Regions from separate parts of the Pantoea deleyi genome, predicted to be linked through region 2. Evidence: predicted binding sites of a transcription regulator. Region 2 holds the regulator's gene; each other region holds the start of a gene.
The links. Region 2 encodes PurR, which represses purine synthesis genes. Its sites were predicted from a motif close to CANGCAAACGTTTGCNTG; they were not measured.
Positions count from the first base shown of each region.

Region 1: the regulator PurR is predicted to act here: its motif matches at 3,506-3,523, upstream of serA (phosphoglycerate dehydrogenase).
Region 3: the regulator PurR is predicted to act here: its motif matches at 3,981-3,998, upstream of J1C59_RS07420 (NCS2 family permease).

Region 1 is NZ_CP071405.1:783,378-790,977, forward strand. It holds gene argO (arginine exporter ArgO) at 53-676, shown strand; gene J1C59_RS03825 (oxidative stress defense protein) at 822-1,547, shown strand; gene J1C59_RS03830 (LysR family transcriptional regulator ArgP) at 1,577-2,482, opposite strand; gene rpiA (ribose-5-phosphate isomerase RpiA) at 2,664-3,323, shown strand; gene serA (phosphoglycerate dehydrogenase) at 3,603-4,841, shown strand; gene J1C59_RS03845 (5-formyltetrahydrofolate cyclo-ligase) at 4,992-5,585, opposite strand; RNA gene ssrS (6S RNA) at 5,663-5,846, opposite strand; gene zapA (cell division protein ZapA) at 5,887-6,216, opposite strand; gene J1C59_RS03860 (YecA/YgfB family protein) at 6,387-6,965, shown strand; gene pepP (Xaa-Pro aminopeptidase) at 7,012-7,600, shown strand, end outside.
Region 2 is NZ_CP071405.1:2,174,230-2,181,829, reverse strand. It holds gene punC (purine nucleoside transporter PunC) at 1-686, opposite strand, end outside; gene punR (DNA-binding transcriptional activator PunR) at 794-1,699, shown strand; gene purR (HTH-type transcriptional repressor PurR) at 1,696-2,721, opposite strand; gene cydH (cytochrome bd-I oxidase subunit CydH) at 3,004-3,093, shown strand; gene J1C59_RS10230 (C40 family peptidase) at 3,142-3,939, opposite strand; gene J1C59_RS10225 (Grx4 family monothiol glutaredoxin) at 4,305-4,640, shown strand; gene rnt (ribonuclease T) at 4,682-5,350, opposite strand; gene gloA (lactoylglutathione lyase) at 5,471-5,878, opposite strand; gene nemA (alkene reductase) at 5,995-7,092, opposite strand; gene J1C59_RS10205 (TetR/AcrR family transcriptional regulator) at 7,143-7,600, opposite strand, start outside.
Region 3 is NZ_CP071405.1:1,590,838-1,598,437, reverse strand. It holds gene J1C59_RS07425 (AMP nucleosidase) at 1-981, shown strand, start outside; gene J1C59_RS07420 (NCS2 family permease) at 2,431-3,729, opposite strand; gene J1C59_RS07415 (response regulator) at 4,152-4,895, shown strand; gene J1C59_RS07410 (SDR family oxidoreductase) at 4,929-5,660, opposite strand; gene J1C59_RS07405 (AraC family transcriptional regulator) at 5,793-6,683, shown strand; gene J1C59_RS07400 (D-lyxose/D-mannose isomerase) at 6,701-7,384, opposite strand; gene J1C59_RS07395 (ABC transporter substrate-binding protein) at 7,428-7,600, opposite strand, start outside.

The DNA of each region.
Region 1 (7,600 bases), 1.4 Mb from region 2:
TATCCTCTCTCTTTATACTTCATCGCATTCGATCCTGTGAGGAAGTTATCCCGTGTTATCTCTCTATTTTCAGGGGCTTGCCCTGGGTGCTGCGCTGATCCTGCCGCTGGGTCCGCAGAACGCGTTTGTGATGAACCAGGGCGTGAAGCGCCAGTATCATCTGATGACGGCGGCGCTCTGCTCGCTGAGCGATATCCTGCTGATCTGCGGCGGTATCTTTGGCGGCAGCGCACTGCTGAACCAGTCGCCGCTGCTGCTGATGGCGATCACCTGGGCGGGCGTCGCCTTTCTGCTGTGGTATGGCTGGGGCGCGCTGCGCAGTGCTTTTCGCGGCGACGCCGATCTGGCGGAGGGTGAGCCGTTAAAGCCGGGCCGCGGGCGGATTATCGCGACGCTGCTGGCGGTCACCTGGCTCAATCCGCACGTCTACCTGGATACTTTCGTGGTGCTGGGCAGCCTGGGCGGTCAGCTGCCGACCGCCACGGCGCGTCAGTGGTTCGCGCTGGGAACCATCAGCGCATCGGTTCTGTGGTTCTTCGGTCTGGCGCTGCTGGCGGCGTGGCTCTCTCCACGACTGCGCACGGTGAAAGCACAGCGCATCATTAATCTGCTGGTCGGCGCGGTCATGTGGTTTATTGCGCTGCAGCTGGCCCGTCAGGGCATCGCCGGTTTTTGATCCCACTCCGGGATCCGTGCCGGTAATTGCCGCATGACGGGCGAACTTTTGCCATAATGACCACTCAAAGCATGGCGCATACCGATGCGCTGCTGGGCTTCGCCGGTTAGAAGCCGTCAAAATGACCTTTTCAAGGAGGACTTTCATGAAACTGAAAGCATTGGCTCTGGCCGCAATCATGAGCGCCGGGGCACTGCCTGGCGTACAGGCTGATGAGTTACCAAACGGGCCCCACGTGGTGACCTCAGGCAAGGCAACAGTCGATGCCCGTCCCGATATCGCCACGCTCTCTATCGTGGTGAACGTCTCATCCAAAGACGCCGCGGATGCGAAAAAGCAGGCGGACAGCCGGGTTGCACAATATTTCGATTTTCTTCAGAAAAACGGCATTGAGAAGAAAGATATCGATGCCGCTAACCTGAGCACCCAGCCTGAGTATGACTACACCAAAGAGGGAAAATCGGTGCTGAAAGGCTACCGTGCCGTCCGTCAGGTGCAGGTCACGCTGCGTCAGCTGGATAAGCTGAACGATCTGCTGGATGGGGCGCTGAAGTCCGGTCTGAACGAGGTTCGCAGCGTCGAGTTAGGCGTGGCTAACCCGGAGAGCTATAAAGAGCAGGCGCGTAAAGCGGCGATTCAGAATGCGACCCGGCAGGCCTCTCAGCTGGCGGAAGGATTCAACGCGAAGCTGGGCCCGATCTACAGCATCCGCTATCAGGTGGCTAACTATCAGCCTATGCCGATGAACCGTATGTATAAAGCAGCGGCGGCGCCAGAGACCTCTGCGCAGGAGACCTACGATCAGCAGAGCATCAACTTTGACGACCAGGTCGATGTGGTGTTTGAGATCAAGCCCAACGCGGCACAATAAAAAAACGGGGCGGATGCCCCGTTTTTGTTTCAGGCGGCGACCTCATCCTGCCGCAGCACCCGATGTCCATGCGCAATCAGCGCATCGGTCACCCGACGCATCAACCGGCTTTCAGGCGCAAACCGGTGCCAGTAGAGCATCCGGCGCTGATAGAGGCCTGGCGTCAGATCGATTAACTCTCCGCTCGCCAGTTCACGCTCAATCTGCAGATGCGGGATCATACAGCAGGTCGAACCCTGTCGCGCCATCTGCACAAAGGCCTCCGAGGAGTTCACGATGTGGCAGGGCACGCTGCCGGGTGACAGGTCAAAGTTCTGCTGCAGAAAGGCCTGATGCATATCGTCAAGGTGGTCAAACGCCACCGCAGGCGCCTTCAGCAGGGCAGAGCGGGTGACACCGTTGGGGAAGAAACGATCGGCGAAGTCGCGTGACGCCACGAACAGGTAGTCGAGCGCGCCAAGCTGATCGACCAGGCAACTGGGCAGAGGCTGCGGCTGGATACTGACCGCGCCCACCACTTCACCGCGACGCAGGCGCTCCTGCGTGCGGGTTTCATCTTCGACCTGCAGGTTCAGGCGTACCGGCGAATCTGCCAGCACATCCTTCAGCGCAGGCAGCAGCCAGGTCGCCAGACTGTCGGCGTTGACCGCCAGCGACAGCAGCAGCGGCGTGGTGCCACTGTTCTCATCGCCCAGCCACTCCTCTTCCAGCAGCTCCACCTGGTGCAGTAACGCCAGCAGTTTCTGCCCCTGCTCGGTGGGGCGTGGCGGCACGGTACGCACCAGCAGCGGCTGACCAAACAGGTTCTCCAGCTGCTTGATGCGCTGTGACACCGCCGACTGGGTGATACACAGTTTCTGTGCGGCACGCTCAAACCCGCGTTCGCGGATCACTGAATCCAGCGCCTGAAGCGTTCGATAATCCGGGCGTTTCATTCTTGTTTTCTCTCCTTCAGGGTGGACGTCACTATGCCACAGAAGTGTCACCGGTGATGGCTCACTTGTTTTTGTGGGCTGGCTTCCAAACCGATAAATCCACGTCGGTCAGCCGCGCATTTTCAGCAAGCCTTGTTTTATACTACGCGCACTTCGTTGTCGCACAGGTTTTAAACATACCATGACCCAGGATGAACTGAAAAAAGCCGTTGGCTGGGCTGCACTTGAGTACGTGCAGCCAGGCACCATTGTTGGCGTAGGCACCGGATCGACCGCGTCCCACTTTATCGATGCGCTTGCCACGGTCAGACATCAGATCGACGGCGCCGTCTCCAGCTCCGATGCCTCAACCCAGAAGCTGAAAAGCCTGGGCATTCAGGTGTTTGATCTGAACGAGGTTGACCAGCTTTCGGTCTATGTTGATGGCGCGGATGAGATCAACCCACAGATGCAGATGATCAAAGGCGGCGGGGCGGCTCTGACGCGGGAGAAAATCGTGGCCGCGGTGGCGCAGACCTTTATCTGCATCGCAGACGCCTCTAAAGAGGTGGATATCCTGGGCCGTTTTCCGCTGCCGGTTGAGGTCATCCCGATGGCGCGCAGCTATGTGGCGCGTGAGCTGGTGAAAATGGGCGGCCTGCCGGAGTATCGTCAGAACGTGGTCACCGACAACGGCAACATTATTCTCGACGTGCATAATCTGCGCATTCTCGACCCGGTCGAACTGGAAAAAACCATCAATGCGCTGCCGGGTGTAGTGACCGTCGGCCTTTTTGCCGCGCGCGGTGCCGATATTGCGCTGATTGGCGGACCGGATGGGGTGAAAACCATCAAAAGATGATCTGGCCGGCGTCATTCCGGCGCCGGTTATTTCTGCCTGCAAATCATCTTTTCTCGCCTGGATGAAATTTGGTGACTTATGTCACATAACCGTCATCCGCAGCGGGTTCGTTCTCTCTTCAACGCCCACCTCATGATTTTGTCCGGCAATGTGCTGCCGTCAGCCGTTGCCGTGCTGGCCTGCGGGCAATCGTTTGTATTGCCGGACGCGATTTTTTTGATATTTTGACAGAAGGCTGGCTTATGGTAGTCCTCATTGAACGCTGAATAGGATCGGGAAATGGCAAAGGTATCACTGGAAAAAGATAAGATTAAGTTCCTGCTGGTGGAAGGTGTCCATCAGAGTGCGCTGGATAACCTGCGGGCAGCAGGCTACACCAACATCGAATTCCACAAGGGCGCACTGGACTCCGACGCATTAAAAGCATCGATCCGCGATGCGCATTTCATTGGTATCCGTTCCCGCTCCCAGCTTACTGAAGAGATTTTTGCCGCAGCTGAAAAGCTGGTCGCCGTAGGGTGTTTCTGTATTGGTACCAACCAGGTAGATCTGGACGCTGCGGCCAGCCGCGGGATCCCGGTATTCAACGCGCCGTTCTCCAATACCCGCTCGGTAGCGGAACTGGTGATTGGTGAAATGCTGCTGATGCTGCGCGGCATCCCGGAAGCGAACGCGAAAGCTCACCGTGGCATCTGGAACAAGAATGCCAAAGGGTCGTTTGAAGCACGCGGTAAGAAGCTGGGTATCATCGGTTACGGTCACATCGGTATGCAGCTCGGCGTGCTGGCGGAAAGCCTGGGGATGCACGTCTTCTTCTACGACATTGAAAACAAGCTGCCGCTGGGTAACGCCACCCAGGTTCGTCATCTGGCCGATCTGCTTAACATGAGCGATGTTGTCAGCCTGCACGTACCGGAAACGCTCTCCACGCAGGATATGATTGGTGCAGAGCAGCTGGCACAGATGAAGCCAGGTGCACTGCTGATTAACGCCTCACGCGGTACAGTGGTCGATATCCCGGCGCTGTGCGACGCGCTGGCCAGCAAGCAGGTAGGTGGCGCAGCCATCGACGTCTTCCCGGTCGAGCCGGCGACTAACAGCGATCCTTTCATCTCTCCGCTGAGCGAGTTCGATAACGTGATCCTGACCCCGCACATTGGCGGCTCGACGGAAGAAGCGCAGGAGAACATCGGGATTGAAGTGGCGGGCAAGCTGGCGAAATACTCCGACAACGGCTCAACCCTGTCGGCGGTAAATTTCCCGGAGGTGTCGCTGCCGATCCACGGTATCAGCGCCAGTCGTCTGCTGCACATCCACGAGAACCGTCCGGGCGTGCTGACGGCCATCAACCAGATTTTTGCGGAGCAGGGCATCAACATTGCCGCGCAGTATCTGCAGACGTCGCCATTTATGGGGTATGTGGTGATCGACATCGATGCGGAGCCGGAAGTGGCGGACAAAGCCCTGCAGCTGATGAAGGCCATTCCGGGCACCATCCGCGCCCGCCTGCTTTACTAAGCCGTTCAGGCAGGAGGTGGCGCCAGGTCGCGCCACTTCATGTCGTCAGCAACGTCAGGCTCAGGCTGCTTTGCGGCTGAGCCTGTTCCCTTCGTACTGCACGCTTCACTGCTGCCCGATCGGGTTTTCAGCCACCTGAAAAGGGCGCTGCTACTCCCACTGCCAGAGCGTTGACGGCGTGATAATAGCGGGCAGAGGCACATCCCATTCTGCCACCGGCAAACCCTCCACCTGCTGACAGTCGTGCGCCACACCCACAGGCAGAAAGCCATGCTGCCGCCACTGCTGCAGCGTGCGATCGTAGAAGCCGCCGCCCATCCCCAGCCGCTGCCCGTGGCGATCGAATGCAACCAGCGGTACCAGCATCAGATCCAGCTGATCCAGCGTGATCAGCTGCCGGATATCCAACGGCGGTTCCGGGATGCCCAGCCTGTTCGTTATCAACGGGGTATCGGGCGTATAGCGTAAAAACAGTAAATGACCGGGAGAGAAAGGGTGTAACACCGGCAGGCAGACCGTCTTCTTCAGGTGCCAGAGCCGGGCGATCAGTGGCCGGGTATTGAGTTCGCCATCGACGGAGAGGAACAGCGCAACGGTGTCAGCCGCCGAGAGGGGCGCAAAGTTCAGGGCGAGTTCAGCGAGCTGTTCCGCCGCCTGAGCCTGCTGCTCATCGGTCAGAGCACGCCGCAGGTGGCGGACCTGCTGACGAATCGCCTGACGTTGTGTCATGGAAGGTTCTGACATGATTTCCCCGCCGGATAAGTCGCTGAGCAGCCACTATAACATGTCGGTCGGGGGAAAAAAGCAGGACGAAAAGAAGGGAGATCTCCGAGATGCCGCCGTAGGCTGTAACCCTTGAACCCTTGGTTCAAGGTGAACATGCCGTCGTAACCATCAGGCTTCTCGGACGAACCGAGCATGCACACAGGTTACAGAGCGTCACATTCTGTTTTTTCGAAATATCGGCTCAGGGGACTGGCCCACTTGCAAACATCTCAGAGAAAATTTACCTCACCGTTGCCTGACGTGGCGCAACCATGAAGTTTTATTCGAACTTCGCACCTTCACGTTCGGAGATGCGGACCTGCTCAACCAGTGCCTGTTCAATCGTCTGCTGCAACATACGGATGCGCTGTTCCATATTAGCAGCATAATCGCGCGTTTTCACTTTCTCCTGCGCCAGCTCGTGGCAGACGTTTAACGCGGCAATGAACACCAGTTGTTCTGTATTTGTGACTCTAGTGCGAACTTTCAGATCTTGCAACCGTTGATTGAGATCTTCAGCCGCGCTATTGAGCGCATCTTGCTGCTCTGGCGGACAATTCACTCTCAACGAACGACCAAAAATTTGTAAATCTACCGGTTGTGCAGACATGCCACCTTCCTGACTGATTCCTTCGCTCGCAACTCCCTTAGCAGTCAATGGCTTGGGAGGCGGGCAACTATATAGACCCACGAAATAAGATACAACCCCTTTTCTGGAAACCTTGAGGCAGCTAGTGGTAGCATAACACGAACTTATTCTGCCAACGACGATGAAAACTTATGTCCTTACAGAACGCAACCCCCGATTACAACGCGCTTGCCGCCGTACTCTCCCAGCAGGGTGTGGGAATGACACCAGCAGAAATGCATGGTCTGCTGAGCGGCATCCTCTGCGGCGGTAACCAGGACACCAGCTGGAAGACGCTGGTACACGATCTGGCTAACGAAGGCATGGCGTTTTCACACACTCTTGCCGTGCCGCTGGCGGCGCTGCACGAGCACACGGCGACCACGCTGGAAGAGGAGGGTTTCCTGTTTCAGCTGCTTCTGCCCGCTGACGACGATATCACCGTCTTTGACCGCGCCGATGCGCTGGCCGGCTGGGTTAACCATTTTCTGCTCGGCCTGGGCGTAACACAGCCTAAACTGGATAAAGTCACCGGTGAAACCGGCGAGGCTATCGACGATCTGCGCACGATTGCGCAGCTCGGTTATGAAGAAGATGAAGACCAGGAAGAGCTGGAGCAGTCGCTGGAAGAGGTGATCGAATATGTGCGCGTGGCGGCACTGTTGTGTCACGACACCTTCACCCGTCCGCAGCCCACTGCGCCAGAAGTTCAGAAGCCGACGCTACACTAATTTCAGGACAACACGTTTAACCGGTCAGTTTACAGGGAGTGCAGAGATGATTTCACTGGAACGATTCCTGCAGCGCCGTCAGGCACTGCTGGCGAAGATGGCGCCAGGAAGCGCAGCGTTAATTTTTGCTGCGCCCGAAGTAACGCGCAGTAACGACAGCGAGTATCCGTTCCGCCAGAGTAGCGATTTCTGGTATTTCACCGGGTTCAATGAACCGCAGGCGCTGCTGGTATTGATTAAAAGCGATGCGAATCATAACCACAGCGTGCTGTTTAACCGGGTACGCGATCCCAACGCAGAAATCTGGTCTGGCCGCAGGCTGGGCCAGCAGGCGGCGCCGGAAAAACTGGGCGTCGATCGCGCTTTACCCTGGAACGACATCGGCGAACAGCTTCACCTGCTGCTCAACGGCCTGGATGTGATCTACCACGCGCAGGGCGAATACGCCTACGCGGATACGCTGGTCTCCGGCGCGCTGGATAAGCTGCGCCGCGGTTTCCGCCAGAATCTCAGTGCGCCAGCCACCGTGACGGACTGGCGTCCGTGGGTGCATGAGATGCGCCTGTTCAAAGATGAGGATGAGATCGCGCTGCTTCGCCGTGCCGGGGAGATCACCGCGCTGGCGCACACCCGCG
Region 2 (7,600 bases):
ATAAAGGGGGAACCGGTCAGCCACGCGAAAAAGCTGGCAGAGCAGGCGGAGTAGATCAGCACATTGCCACTGTAGATGCGTGATTTCAGTAGCGTAAAGAAGCCGGGCTGAGACCCTTTCGCTTCCGCCGCTTTGCGCACGCCGGGCAGGCGCAGGGTTACGAGGATCAGCGCGACCGCAATCAGCGTCAGCACCAGGAAAATCGAACGCCAGTGGAAGTGGCCGATCAGCCAGGCACCCAGCAGCGGCGCCAGCGCCGGAGAGAGGGCGACCAGCGGCATGATAGTGGCAAAGACTTTGCTGGCCCGCGCGGCAGGGTAGCGGTCCACCACCAGCGCCTGCCAGCTCACGGCAGCGGCACAGACGCCAATCGCCTGAACAAAGCGCAGCGCCAGCATCAGGGCGATATCGCTGACCCACAGCATCCCGGCGCAGCCGACGGCAAACAGCGTCAGACCGGCCAGCAGCACCGGCTTGCGGCCAATGCGGTCCGACAGCGGCCCCCAGAAGAGCTGGCCACAGGCAAAGCCGGCCAGAAAGAGACTCATACTGGCGCTGATCAGGCCGGGCGAGGTATTAAAGCTCTGCTGCATCGCTCCGAAGGCGGGCAGGTACATATCCGTGGCCAGAAAGCCCAGCATACTCAGCAGGGCAAGATAGGGCATAAATCCTTTATTCGATAACATCTGATTCTCATTTTTGCAGGATGAACGCGGCAGAGTGTAAAAGGTGCGTTTGCCGCTGTGAAACGCTAATATTTGCCGATTGCTGTTAAAAATTTTGAAGGCAGATTATGTGGTCCGAATATGCATTAGAGGTGGTTGACGCCGTGGCGCGCGGCGGCAGCTTCAGCGCGGCCGCGCAGGAGTTGCATCGGGTGCCCTCTGCCATCAGCTATACTGTGCGTCAGCTGGAGACCTGGCTGGCGGTGCCGCTGTTCGAGCGTCAGCATCGGGAAGTGGTATTGACCCCGGCAGGGGAACATTTCGTCCGCGAAGGGCGCAGCGTCATCAAAAAAATGCTCGCCACCCGCCGACAGTGTCAGCAGCTGGCAAATGGCTGGCGCGGCCAGCTGAGCATCGCCGTTGACCGCATCGCCAAGCCTCAGCGCACCCGCCAGCTGGTCAAAGATTTCTATCGTCACTTTCCGGATATGGAGCTGAGCATCAGTTATGAGGTGTTCAATGGCGTCTGGGATGCGCTGGCCGACGGGCGGGTGGAGATCGCGATTGGCGCGACCCAGGCGATACCGGTAGGGGGGCGTTTTGCCTTCCGCGATATGGGCACGCTCAACTGGCGCTGCGTGGTCGCGCCCGATCATCCGCTGACGCAGGCGAGCCAGATCGATGACGATACGCTGCGCAGCTGGCCGTCGCTGGTGCTGGAAGATACCTCGCGGGCGCTGCCGCGCCGCATGACGTGGACGCTGGATAATCAGCGCAGGCTGGTGGTGCCGGAGTGGCAGACCGGGCTGGAGTGTGTGCAGGCGGGCTTGTGTGTGGCGATGGTGCCGGGCCATCTGGCCAGGCCGCTGCTCGACAGCGGCGAACTGGCCGAACTGACGCTGCCGGTTCCCTTTCCGGACAGTCCCTGCTGCGTCAGCTGGGCAGAAGATCGCGCATCACCGGCGACAGGCTGGTTGCTCAGCTATCTGGGCGATGCGCAGACGCTTAATCAGGAGTGGTTAAGCGAAGATTAACGACGGTAGTCGCGGAACGGACCATCGGCCACGGAGCGGCGTTCGATCAGCGTCGGGTGAACCTCGATGGTCTGCGACACTTCACGTTTGCTGGTGATGCGGTCCAGCAGCATATCCAGCGCCTTCTCACCCAGCTGGGCCTTGGGCTGATGAACCGTGGTCAGGGCTGGCGCGAAATAGCGGGCGTTGCGCACGTTATCATACCCGATCACCGAAATATCCTGAGGCACGCGCAACCCCATCTCGTCGGCGGCGCAAATCGCCCCCATCGCCATGATGTCACCGCCACAGAACACCGCCGTGGGGCGCTGCTTCTGCGACAGGATCTGCTGCATCGCCTGATAGCCTGACTCCGGCTCGAAGTCACCCTGCACGATCCATTCCGCGCGCGGCTGAATGTTCGCCTCTTCCAGCGCCTTCAGGAAACCGGCATGGCGGCCGCCGCCGGTATTGCGCTCCATCTGGCCGGGGATCGCGCCAATATCACGGTGTCCGCGTTCGATCAGATAGCGGCCGGCCAGATAGCCACCCTGGAAGGCGTTATCCAGCACCGTGTCGGTGAAGTCGGCGCGGGATTCGCCCCAGTCCATCACTACCATCGGGATGTTGCGGTTCTCTTCCAGCATCTGCAGCAGATCGTCCGGGTATTCGGAGCACATCACCAGCAGGCCATCCACGCGCTTCTGCGCCATCATGCTGAGATAGGCACGCTGCTTTTGCAGATCGTTGTGCGCATTGCCCAGAATCAGCGTGTAGCCCTTATCGAAGCAGTGATTCTCGACGGCTTCGATGATTTCAGCAAAGTAGGGGGCTTCGCTTGAGGTGGCCAGCAGCCCCAGCGTGCGCGTGTGGTTCACTTTCAGGCTGCGTGCCACGGCGCTGGGTGAGTAGTGCAGTTCCTTGATCGCCTGCCAGACCGCTTCGCGCGTCTCTTCAGCCACAAAGCGGGTTTTATTGATGACGTGCGAAACGGTGGTCGTGGAGACGCCAGCGCGTTTTGCCACATCTTTAATTGTTGCCATGAAAATCGGACTCCGGTGCTTATCTAACTCTCTGATAAGCGTAGTGTTAAACGTTTGCGTCTGCTCAGGGTTTTTTCCGCAAAAATGCAGCGTTCCTGGCCGGTAATCTGACCGCAGGCGGAGGAAAAACCGCCTGAAAAGATGCGCAAACGGAATCAGAGTTGCGCGCGTTGCGCAACAAAGGCGGGATTCTAACAAGGCTGGGCGGATAAAACGAGATTTTTACCGGGTCGTGTGGGAAAATGGAATAACCCTGTAAACTGTGTGACTAAGGAACAAGCTGTGAGTACTGACCTCAAACTGGCCTTAATGACCGCCGTCGGCTGTCTGCTGATGATTGTGGCCTTTAGTTTTACTGCCATTCTGCACTGATAAAAAAAAGCCGGGATTGTCCCGGCTTTTTTCTTTCTGTCGTGTGGCTCAGCGGATGGTTTTTGGCGTCATCACCCGGCGGGCGCCGATGTAGTGGCGCTGCCAGTAATCTTCCCCTAACGCGCTGATCTGGATATCTTTACCGGTGCGTGGCGACTGAATAAACTTGCCATCGCCCAGGTAGACGCCGACATGGTCGGCGGTGCCGCGGCCATTGATGCGGAAGAAGACCAGATCGCCTTTCTCCAGCGACTCACGCTTGATTGGCGCGGCGTCACGCAGGTGATACATCTCGTTGGCGGTACGCGGGATTTTGAATTTCACCAGATCCTTATAGGCGTACCAGACCAGGCCGCTGCAGTCGAAACCGGTGTGTGGCGAGGTTCCCCCCCACTGGTAGGGTTTACCCAGCTGGCCCATCAGTTTGGTCATCGCCGTTTCACGCGCCTTCTGGTAACGCTGGCGGTGAGATTTGCTCATTTTAATGGTGCCGGTTTCGCGGGTGTCGGCGTCGGCGGTTTTCAGCGTACGCTGATGACCATAACGTTTCTTGTCGTGATTCTTGCTGATGCGGGCGGTTTTAAGCGAGGTCTTCTTAGCAGGTGTCTGGGTCGCGGTGAGTTCAGCTTTTTTCTGTTTTTTCGTTTTAAGTTTCTGAACAGGCGTGACACGCGGTTTTTTGGAGACCGTTTTGACGGGGCGACGCTTGCGACGCTCATCGTCGCGCGCACTCTTTTTCTCTGCTTTATGCGCACTCACGTTCACCGGCGCGTGAGGCGACGCAGCGGCGGTGTTGAAAAACAGTTGCGCAAAAGCCAGCATGAAAAGCGTAATGATTAAACGCATAGTCCGTTAATGAGTTAAGTTGTCATGGCCACTACGCACCGTGACAAAGTTGAGATTAATCTGATCGAGGATCAGCGCCCAGGCCATTCTAGTCCAGTTCTTTTGAAAACTGTAAGGTCTTTTATTATTAATCTTTGTAACCGCTGAAATTGTGTTGAAAATGAACATTTTCAGCATCTTATATCAGCAAATTTATTACGAATTATTAATCTGTTACCCACTGTTAATCATCAGGAAACGTGACGCATTGCGGCTTAACTTAACCAGGATGGCTATTCAGGCGGGCAGCAGGCAAAATCTCGTTTTCAGTCCAGCTGCGAAGTCGCTACAATAAACAAACACGAAGTCGCGAATTAAGGAAGGCAATTATGAGTACTGTAGAAAAAATTCAGCGCCAGATCGCAGAAAATCCGATCCTGCTGTACATGAAAGGTTCCCCGAAACTGCCTAGCTGCGGTTTCTCTGCGCAGGCGGTGCAGGCGCTGTCAGCCTGTGGTGAGCGGTTTGCTTACGTGGATATTCTGCAGAACCCGGATATTCGTGCCGAGCTGCCGAAATACGCTAACTGGCCTACCTTCCCGCAGCTGTGGGTGGATGGCGAACTGGTCGGCGGTTGCGACATCATCGTTGAGATGCTGCAGCGCGGCGAACTGCAGTCGCTGATTAAAGAGACCGCAGAAAAATTTAAAGAAGCAGAATAAAAAAAGGCCGACATCACGTCGGCCTTTTTCGTTGTGCAGGCTTACGCCGTTTCCCCGGCTTCAGCAGCCTCACCGGCAAAGGGCAGTGGCCAGCCGCCCAGGCGTTTCCAGCGGTTAACCAGCTCGCAGAACAGGGTCGCCGTCTGCTGCGTGTCGTAGAGCGCAGAGTGCGCCTGCGTACTGTCAAACGCCATTCCCGCCGCAATACAGGCTTTCGCCAGCACGGTCTGACCCAGCACCAGTCCGCTCAGGGCGGCGGTGTCAAAGGTGGCGAACGGATGAAACGGATTGCGTTTCAGGCTGGCCCGTTCCGCCGCGGCAGACATAAAGTTCAGGTCGAATGTGGCGTTGTGCGCCACCATAATGGCGCGGTTGCAGCCGCTCTCCTTGATCCCTTTACGTACCATCTTGAAGATAGCGTGCAGCGCCTCATACTCGCTGACCGCGCCCCGCAGGGGATTGCTGGGATCGATGCCGGTAAAGGCCAGGGCTTCCGGATGCAGTAGCGATCCGGCAAAGGGTTCGACGTTAAAGTGCAGCGTCTGATCAATCCCAATCCAGCCCTCTTCATCCATTTTCAGCGTGATAGCGGCAATTTCCAGTAACGCATCGGTCTGCGCATTGAAACCTGCGGTTTCGACGTCGATCACCACCGGGTAGAAGCCACGGAAGCGTTGATTGAGTGCATTAGGGGAATTCGATTCAGACATCAGGATCTCGCTGCAGAAAAAGGGCAGCGCGCATTATGGCAAAAAACGGGGCCGGGTGCAGCAGATGAAGCGCAGAGAAGGGGATTCAGCCCGCCCGGTCGGGCAGGCTGACAGGCAGGTTTAGTTGCCCAGGCCTTTACCGGCATCTTTGTTTTCGATCAGCTCGATTTTGTAACCATCGGGATCTTCGACAAAGGCGATAATGGTGGAGCCACCTTTAACCGGGCCGGCTTCACGCGTGACCTTGCCGCCATCGTTGCGGATGCGTTCGCAGGCCGCAGCCGCGTCATCCACGCCCAGGGCAATGTGACCGTAGGCATTGCCCAGATCATATTTGTCGACGCCCCAGTTGTAGGTCAGTTCGATCACGGCACCTTCGCTTTCGTCGGTGTAGCCCACGAAGGCCAGGGTGTATTTATATTCGGTGTTTTCGCTCTGACGCAGCACGCGCATGCCCAGCACACGAGTGTAGAAATCGATAGAGCGTTGCAGATCGCCAACGCGCAGCATGGTATGAAGTAAACGCATAACATCCTCTTTGAAATAAAAACGCCATCGCCGGATGACCCAGCGCTAAGTATAGCGACGAAAATCGCCGGTGAATAATGGCTGTCGTCATCGTCCCGGACGACAGCCTGACCCGCTTACAGCGTCGGGTAATCGATATACCCTTCAGCGCCGCCGCCGTAGAAGCTCTCCGGGCGCTGCGGGTTGAGTGGGGCATCCTGCTGCAGACGCTCGACCAGATCCGGGTTCGCGATGTAATCACGGCCAAAGGCGACCGCATCGATCAGACCGCGTGAAATCAGGTCATCCGCTTTCTCCACGGTGTAGGCACCGGCCCCGATGATGGCACCCGGGAAGAGATCGCGCACTTTCTGACGGAAAGCGTCGGTGTAAGGCTTGCCGCCCGCCCAGTCTGGCTCAGAGAGGTGCAGATAGGCAATGTTGCGTTTCGCCAGCTCACCGATGTACCACAGCGCCGCCTCTTCTTCGTCCGGGCCGTTGTCCAGGTTCTGGAAACTGCCGATAGGGGAGACGCGGATGCCGATGCGATCGGCAGACCAGTTGGCGATCACCGCATCAACGACTTCCAGCGCAAAGCGACCGCGTTTTTCGATGCTGCCGCCATACTCATCGGTACGCTGGTTTGAATCGGGGGCCAGGAACTGGTGGATCAGGTAACCGTGCGCCGAGTGCAGCTCAAGCAGGTCAAAGTCTGCTTCACGCGCGTTAGCCGCCGCCTGACCAAAATCGGCCACAATCTGCTGAATTTCCGGCACCGTCAGTTCACGCGGTAGAGAGGTCTCTTCACGATAGACGCTGCCATCTTCGGCACGCAGAGAGGTACGGGTGCCTGCGGGCAGGGCCGAAGGCGCGACAGGGGCGTTGCCATCCGGCTGCACGCTGTTATGGGAGATACGACCGGTGTGCCATAACTGTACGGCCGTGTGACCGCCCGCCTGGTGCACGCCGTTGTTGATCTCTTTCCACGCCGCGATCTGCGGCTGGGTGTGCAGGCCTGGCGCACCGGCATAGCCTTTCGCCTGGAAGGAGACCTGCGTCGCCTCGGTGATGATCAGACCGGCGCTGGCGCGCTGACGGTAATATTCCGCCATCATCGGTGTCGGGATGTCGCCTGGCTCGATGCTGCGCAGACGGGTCAGCGGTGCCATAAAGACGCGGTTCGGGACGGTGATTGCGCCGACTTTCAGCGGACGAAACAGCTGGGTACTCGCCATAATAGCTCCTGATTAGTAGACCAGTCGTCTACAAACTCGTTTTTTAAAAATCAGCGGCGTTCAAGCCACTGTTCGATGGTACTCAATGCCAGACGCAGTGGCTGCGCCTCGCGGGAAATTTTGCTCTGCAGGCTGGCGCCGAGCCACAGCAGTGACAGCAGCTCCGCCATCTGCGCCGGAGGCTGCGGAAGCTGAAGGGACTCCTGCTCCGCTGCGTCGACCAGCGTCCGGGCGTAAAGGGCCGTGATCTTTGCCGCCCCCTGCTGCAGGGCCGCGCGCATCGGCTCAGAGAGATCGCACACTTCGGCTGAGACTTTAACGCCCAGGCAGCCGACGATATGCCCCTGCCGGACAAACAGCTCAACGGCGGCACGGAAGTGATTAAGCAGACGCTCCGCTGGCGTGCCGGTGGTCTGGTTAAGCTGAAGCTCCACATCCTGCAGGTAACGCGCAAAGTAGCGTTCCAGCAGCGCCACGCCGAAGGCCTCTTTCGAACGGAAATAGTAGT
Region 3 (7,600 bases), 580 kb from region 2:
ACCGATGGCCTGTTTCACGCAGATGCCCAGTTCCCGCTGTCGCACTTCGACGCGCTGCGCACCGACTTCTCGCTGGCCCGTCTGCGTCACTACACCGGCACCAGCGTAGAGCACTTCCAGCCGTTTGTGCTGTTCACCAACTACACCCGTTATGTGGATGAGTTCGTGCGCTGGGCGATTGAGCAGGTACGCGATCCCAATACCCCGTACGACAGCCTGGCCTGTGCCGGTGATGTGGTGCTGACCGCCGACACTGCCGACAGCGAGTCGATGCTCCTGGATCTGGCCTGGAAGAAGCACCAGATGCCTGCCTGGCATCTCACCTCACCGAATCGTCGCGGCATCACGCTGATTAATATCGGTGTCGGCCCGTCGAATGCCAAAACCATCTGCGACCATCTGGCCGTCATGCGTCCGCACGCGTGGCTGATGATTGGTCACTGCGGCGGCCTGCGCGAGAGCCAGCGGATTGGTGATTATGTGCTGGCCCACGCCTATCTGCGTGACGATCACGTACTCGACAGCGTGCTTCCGCCTGATATCCCGGTGCCAAGCATCGCCGAAGTGCAGCGCGCGCTCTATGACGCCACCAAAGCGGTGAGCAACATGCCAGGCGAAGAGGTGAAGCAGCGGCTGCGTACCGGCACCGTGGTCACCACGGATGATCGTAACTGGGAGCTGCGCTACTCGGCGTCGGCGCTGCGCTTTAACCTGAGCCGCGCGGTCGCGGTCGATATGGAGAGCGCCACCATCGCCGCCCAGGGCTATCGGTTCCGTGTGCCTTACGGCACGCTGCTGTGCGTTTCAGATAAGCCGCTGCACGGCGAGATCAAGCTGCCGGGTCAGGCAAACCGGTTCTATGAGGGCGCGATTTCGGAGCATCTGCAGATTGGCATCCATGCGGTTGAGCTGCTGCGCGCCGAAGGCGATAAGCTGCATTCGCGTAAGTTGCGGACGTTTAATGAGCCGCCTTTCCGCTAGGTGTATCGCCGCTGGCTCGGGGAGTTTTGTTCGCTGCGCAAACGGGCTGGCAGCAGAGCTGATGCCAGGGATTGTTCGCTGCGCGAACGGGCGCTGAGAGGGGTTCCGTTCGCCTGAGCAGTTGGGCAGTTTCAGTATCGCCTCTGCAGGCGACCGACAAGGGGCGCCAGTCGCCGCGCCCCTTGTCCCCGCGCTCCGGCCTGCCTCACCGCCGCTTCGCGGTCCCTTCGCTTCTTCCGGATTTCTGACGGACCGGCAGGACGCGCCATCCCTGGCGCGAACCCGCCTCTTCGCGACATCCCTGTCGCTCGTCCTGAAATCCCTCATCCGCTCAGCGGTTCAGATGGCCTCCCTGACCCCTCGCTGTTATCTCTTCTTTCTTTGTTGGCACGTTATCGCTGTGGGTTTTCAGGATTGCCTCTGACTTCAGGCTCAGCAGTCAGAAAGGCCTTACACCCTATCCGCGGTAATCACGTCTTCTTCGGGCACTGAGATTGTAGCGGTAAGATTCCGTGATTAGCTTTGGCTTTGGCTTTGGCTTTCAGTTCAGCAGACAACACAGCACCAGAGTTAACACAAAGAAATCACAGGCCGGGGTTGGTGAGAGGCATCCGAAGCGCTGAGGAACAACCGGAGGCCAGGATGCGCCGACAGGACGGCGCGAGCCAGGGATGGCGCGTCCGGCCGGTCCGCTGGTCGCAGGGTGTGACGAGGGCACCCCGCGAAGCGGGGCGCGCAGGCAGCCGGACGCCGGGATTGTTAAGGGGCGGGCGTCCGCCCCCTGACGCGTCCGCCTGGACAGGCAACCTGAAACTCCCAACCGCCTGGCGGGCGAAACCGGTCAGCGTAAAACTACCGCCCCATTCGCGCAGCGAACACTCCCTCGCCTGGCGGGCTAAACCCGCTCAGCGCACACCCGCAGCCATGCGAAAACTATTCAGCGCCAGCACGATGTAAAGTGAAGCCACCCTGCGCTGCACCCAGCCTGGTATTCCCCGACACCAGCGGCCTGCAATGCCAGCAACCGGCAACAAATTTACCGGCGACGGTCTGTCAGAGGCGTCCGCAGCGCTGAGGAACAACCGGAGGCCAGGATGCGCCGACAGGACGTCGGCGAAAGGACGGCGCGAGCCAGGGATGGCGAGTCCGGACGGTCCGCAGGCCGCAGGGCGTGACGAGGGCACCCCGCGAAGCGGGGCGCGAAGGCAGCCGGACGCCGGGATTGTTAAGGGGCGGGCGTCCGCCCCTTAACGCGTCCGCCCGCACGGGCAAACTGAAACTCCCCGATGCCTGGCGGGCGAAACCGGTCAGCGTAAAACCACCGCTCCTTCGCGCAGCGAACACTCCCCGACGCCTGGCGGGCGAAACCCGCTCAGCGCACACCCGCTGCTATCCAGAAACCTGCTATTCGAAACCCGCTAAACACCCCGCCCTGCCTTAAGGCAACCATCAGGCACTCAGCCATCCCAGCTTAATCACGAACAGAATCGACAGGATCACCAGCGCTGCATTCACCTCTTTCGCGCGACCGCTCAGCAGCTTCACCAGCGTCCAGGTGATGAAACCAAACGCGATGCCGTTTGCGATTGAATAGGTCAGCGGCATGGTCAGCGCCGTCACGGTAACCGGCGCGGCGGTGGTGATATCTTTCCAGTCAATCTCGGCCAGACCTGATGCCATCAGCACCGCCACAAACAGCAGCGCAGGCGCGGTGGCATAGACCGGTACGCTTGACGCCAGCGGCGAGAAAAACAGCGCCAGCAGGAACAGTACAGCGACCACGATCGCCGTCAGGCCGGTCCGGCCACCCGCACTCACGCCCGCCGCCGATTCCACATAACTGGTGGTGGTCGAGGTGCCCAGCAGTGAACCAAACAGCGCAGCCGCACTGTCAGCAATCAGCGCACGGCCCATCTTTGGCACGTTACCCTGCTCATCCGCCAGTCCGGCACGTTTGGTCACGCCCAGCAGCGTACCGGTGTTATCGAACACGTCCACGAACAGGAAGGCAAAAATCACGCTGACCAGACCGACGTTGAACGCACCTGCGATATCGAGCTGCATAAAGGTTGGCGCAATCGACGGCGGCGCAGAGAAGACGCCGGCAAACGGCGTCAGGCCGATGCCCATCGAAATAAAGGTGACCAGCAGGATACCGATCAGCACCGCACCGGTTACGCGACGCGCTTCCAGCACCACGATGACGATGAAGCCCAGCATCGCCAGCAGCGGACCCGGTTTGGTCAGATCGCCAATGCCCACCAGCGTTGCCGGGTTATCAACAACAATGCCCGCGCCTTCCAGCGCGATAATCGCCAGAAACAGCCCGATACCCGCGCCAATCCCGGCGCGCAACGGCAGCGGAATACTGGTAATAATCCACTCACGGATTTTGAACAGCGACATCGCAAAGAAGATCACTGCCGAAAGGAATACGGCACCCAGTGCAACCTGCCACGTGTAGCCCATATGCAGCACTACGGTGTAGGTGAAAAACGCGTTCAGCCCCATGCCCGGTGCCAGCGCAATCGGGTAGTTGGCGATCAGGCCCATCAGCACACAGCCAATCGCCGCTGCCAGGCAGGTGGCGACAAATACCGCGCCCTTATCCATGCCGGTCGCGCCCAGAATGCTCGGGTTCACAAACAGAATATACGCCATCGCCAGGAAGGTGGTGATCCCGGCGATAATTTCGGTCCGGACCGTGGTGTTGTGCGCTTTGAGTTTGAATAGTTTTTCTAACATCATCATCTCTCGATACAGGAGACAGCCGTCTCTCTTGCCAAAGGGGTTTGCATGCTGATTATTCTGTTTCCGGGAAAGGGAGAGCGGCCGCTGCATACTGACAAGCCGATATCGCCTGACATCCGTGACTAACCCACTGCCAAAAGCAATTGCCATGCCATCTTCCGACGCAATCGATTACCTGGCAGGGCCGGAGAAGCCTGAGACAATTCCGAGCCAAAACGAGGCGCGATTATGGTGCAATGCACCGTTCCTGCGCAATCGTTTTCCTGCGGCGGATGAGCCCCCCCGGAAAACTCTGCGTCAGCGCACGCTTCTGCACTCTCACAGGCGAAGCTGGTCACGTTTCAGCACGCTCCCTGAGCAACCTTTTCTGGCCTGTGTAGACTCCTGAATTAACTCTTTCGCAACATTGAGGCCGCGCCATGAAGCCAGCGATTTTGGTGGTGGATGATGATCCTGCCGTCTGCGATGTCCTGCAGGATGCGTTAAGTGAACATCTGATGACGGTTTACCGCTGCCATCAGGGACGTGAGGCGCTGGCGATGCTCAGCGACCACCCGGACATTTCGCTGGTGATGCTGGATATGATGCTGCCCGACACCAACGGGCTGCTGGTGCTGCAGGAGCTTCACCGGCAGCGGCCGGAGCTGCTGGTGATTATGCTGACCGGCATGGGATCGGAAGCAGAGATGGTCGTGGGCCTGGAGATGGGCGCGGATGACTACATCGCGAAGCCCTTTAATCCCCGCGTGGTTGTGGCGCGTGCCAGAGCGGCCCTGCGCCGCAGCGAGCGGACGTCGCTGGCCGATCCCGGGCAGACAGGCTGGCGGTTTGGCGGCTGGCAACTGGATGACGGGCGCTGTCAGCTGTTTAATCCGCAGCGTGAACTGGTGCCGCTGACGCAGGGCGAATACAGCCTGCTGCGGGCGCTGGTTCGTCACGCCCGCAAGGTGCTCACCCGCGATCAGCTGCTGGAGCTGACCCATAGCGAGAGCCTTGATGTGTTTGACCGCACCATCGATGTGCTGATCATGCGGCTGCGGCGGAAAATCGAAACCAATCCCCATCAGCCGGATCTGATCCGCACGATTCGCGGGCTGGGCTATGTCTTTTCGGCTGATGTGGTCAGGCCGGAGATTGCGCCGCGCGCCAGCCAGATCGCCTGAATCAGCGCGGACCTGAACGCAACGGGCCCGTCGTTATTCCTCAAGCGTTCCACCCCAGGCGCGCGGCACCAGATCGGCATGCGCCTCCCCGCTTTCGATCACTTTCAGGATCTTTTCCGCGACCCGGTCGGGGGAATGCGCGAGGCCAGCCCCCTGCTGCGCCTGTGTCCTCGCTGCATCCTGCCCTGCTGATACAGACTGATAAAATTCCGTGTCGGTCATAAACGGATAAAGGGCAGACACCGTAATTCCGACGTCGGCCAGCTCCAGCCTGGCCACATCAGAGAGACCGTTAAGCCCTGCCCTGGAGCTGGTGTAGGCGGCCGAACCCGGATAGGTCGCCAGCGTCGCCCCGGAACTGATGTTGATAATGCACCCCGCGCCCTGCCGCCGCATCACAGGGATCACGGCCTGCATCATCATCAGCGGGGCAACCAGATTCAGATCGAGTAGCGCCCTGAACTGCGGAATAGCGATCTCTTCCACCGCCGCATAGAGCCCCTGCCCGGCATTATTGATGAGCACATCGATCCGGCCAAAGCGTGCCACACCCAGCCTGACGGCATGATCGATCTGATCAGACCGTGTCACATCGCAGGTGACCGGCAACGCGTTCGTGGATGCCCCGGCCAAAGCATCCAGACGCGCTTTGCGCCGCGCCAGTAAGATCACCCGCGCACCCGCCTCCAACGCTGCCCGCGCGGTGGCTTCCCCGATTCCCGACGAGGCGCCGGTAATCATGATCACGGACTCATTAATGTTCATCTCTTCTCCCGGCCATAAGCATTCAGAAAGCCAGCGTACTCCTCGGCGGATTGCACGGCGGCTGCAATCCTGCCTAATATTTGCCTGTTCCTGCTTTTCACCTTTTGGGCATGCGTGCCGGGGAGACCTGATATGACCCGGCTTGAAGCGTTAAGAGATGCGGTACTGACCCATGTGGCGGATGACCTGACGGCAACCGCGATTCCGCGTGTGGATCTTTATCGCGTCAGTCAGTCGATCGCCCTGCCACCAGCGATCTACCCGCCGTTCGTCAGCCTGATCCTCCAGGGTGAGAAAAGGCTTCAAGTGGGCAATCAGTCAATTCGCTATTGCGCAGGAGAGAGCTTTACCGCGTCGTGCGATCTGCCCGCCACGGGTGAAATCACCGGGGCCAGTCAAGCGTCCCCCTATCTGGCCGTACGTCTGACACTCGATTTCGCGACCATCCGCGATCTGCTTCAGCAGATGCCTGCACATTCCCCCTCCACGCTAACGCACGGCATCGCCGTCAATAAGGTGGAGGATGCGCTGGCGGATGCCTGGCTGCGGATGGTTCGCCTGCTGGCAAAACCGGATGAGTTGCGGGTGATGGCCCCGCTGGTGGAGCGGGAAATCCTCTTTCGGCTGTTACAGGAATCTCAGGGCGACCTGCTGCGCCAGGCGGCAGAGGTGAACGGCCACTTCACGAAGAGTCGTAAGGCACTGCTCTGGCTGCAAACTCACTACGCCACCGCCTGCCGCATGGAAGAACTGGCGGCGATCGCGGGCATGAGTCTCTCTGCTTTTCATCGCGGCTTTCGCGCCAGCACCGGCCTTTCTCCCTTGCAGTACCAGAAACAGCTCAGGCTCTATGCGGCGCGCAAAGCCCTGGCGCTGCGCCCGGGTAACGTCGCCGCCGTGGCAGCGGATGTGGGTTATCAGAGCCTGACGCAGTTCACGCGGGAATATACGCGCCTGTTCGGGCTGCCACCTGCCCGCAGCGTCAGAACAGTCAGTCCGAACGACACAACTGCGCCCCGATAAGCCCTTCGCCGGTCGGCTTAAAAAAAACCGTGCGAATAGTCATTACAGAGCAGCCAGCGCGGCGCTTCATCCTCGTCCAGCGGATTAAAACGGGCCAGCGGCGTCAGAAAGACGTTGTCATTTTCGTCATCGTTGGGCATCGACACCTCGCCCACCAGCACGTCGCCGTAGCCGCGCTCTCCCCAGAAACTGTGCCAGACGCCCGCCTCCAGCGTCACGCTCTCCCCCGGCGAGAGCCGCAGCTGTGAACCGGCCGCATGTGTCTGCCGCTGCCCGTCCAGCGACACCACCACCGGCGAGTCCGCCAGCCCTTTCCCTTGCCGGTTGTGCAGTTCGACGATCAGATTCCCGCCGCCGCGGTTGATAATGTCCTCCATCTTGCGCGGATGGTAATGCATCGGCGTGAGCTGCCCTTCGCGGACGTGCATGATCTTCTCGGCATAGGGTTTATGCCAGGGGCGTCCACCCGGCGAACCGTTGCGCAGGGTAAACAGCGTCAGTCCGGTCTGCAGAAAATCGTCCGCGCCAAAACTGGTGAGATCCCAGCCCAGCCGCAGCGCCAGAATCTCCTGCATCGCCTCCGGATCGCGGGTGCGCCACTGGCTCAGTCCATAGTCGGCCCACGGCGGCAGATGGACATCCTGCTGCCGAAAAAACTCGCGGGTCTGTTGCAGGTAGTGATTGACCGCTGAACGTTGCATGATCGCCTCCAGAGGGCGGCACCCGGCGGTGCCGCCGCGTCCCTTATTTCACCGTCCAGCCCTGATAGCTGCCGACGTTATCGCGATCGATCAGCTTCACGGGGATCAGTACCGGCTTATCCGGCGCCGGTTTGCCCTGCAGGATGTCATAACCGATCTCCACCGCTTTGGCTGCCATCACCTGCGGATCCTGGGCCGGTGTTGCCACGAACAGGG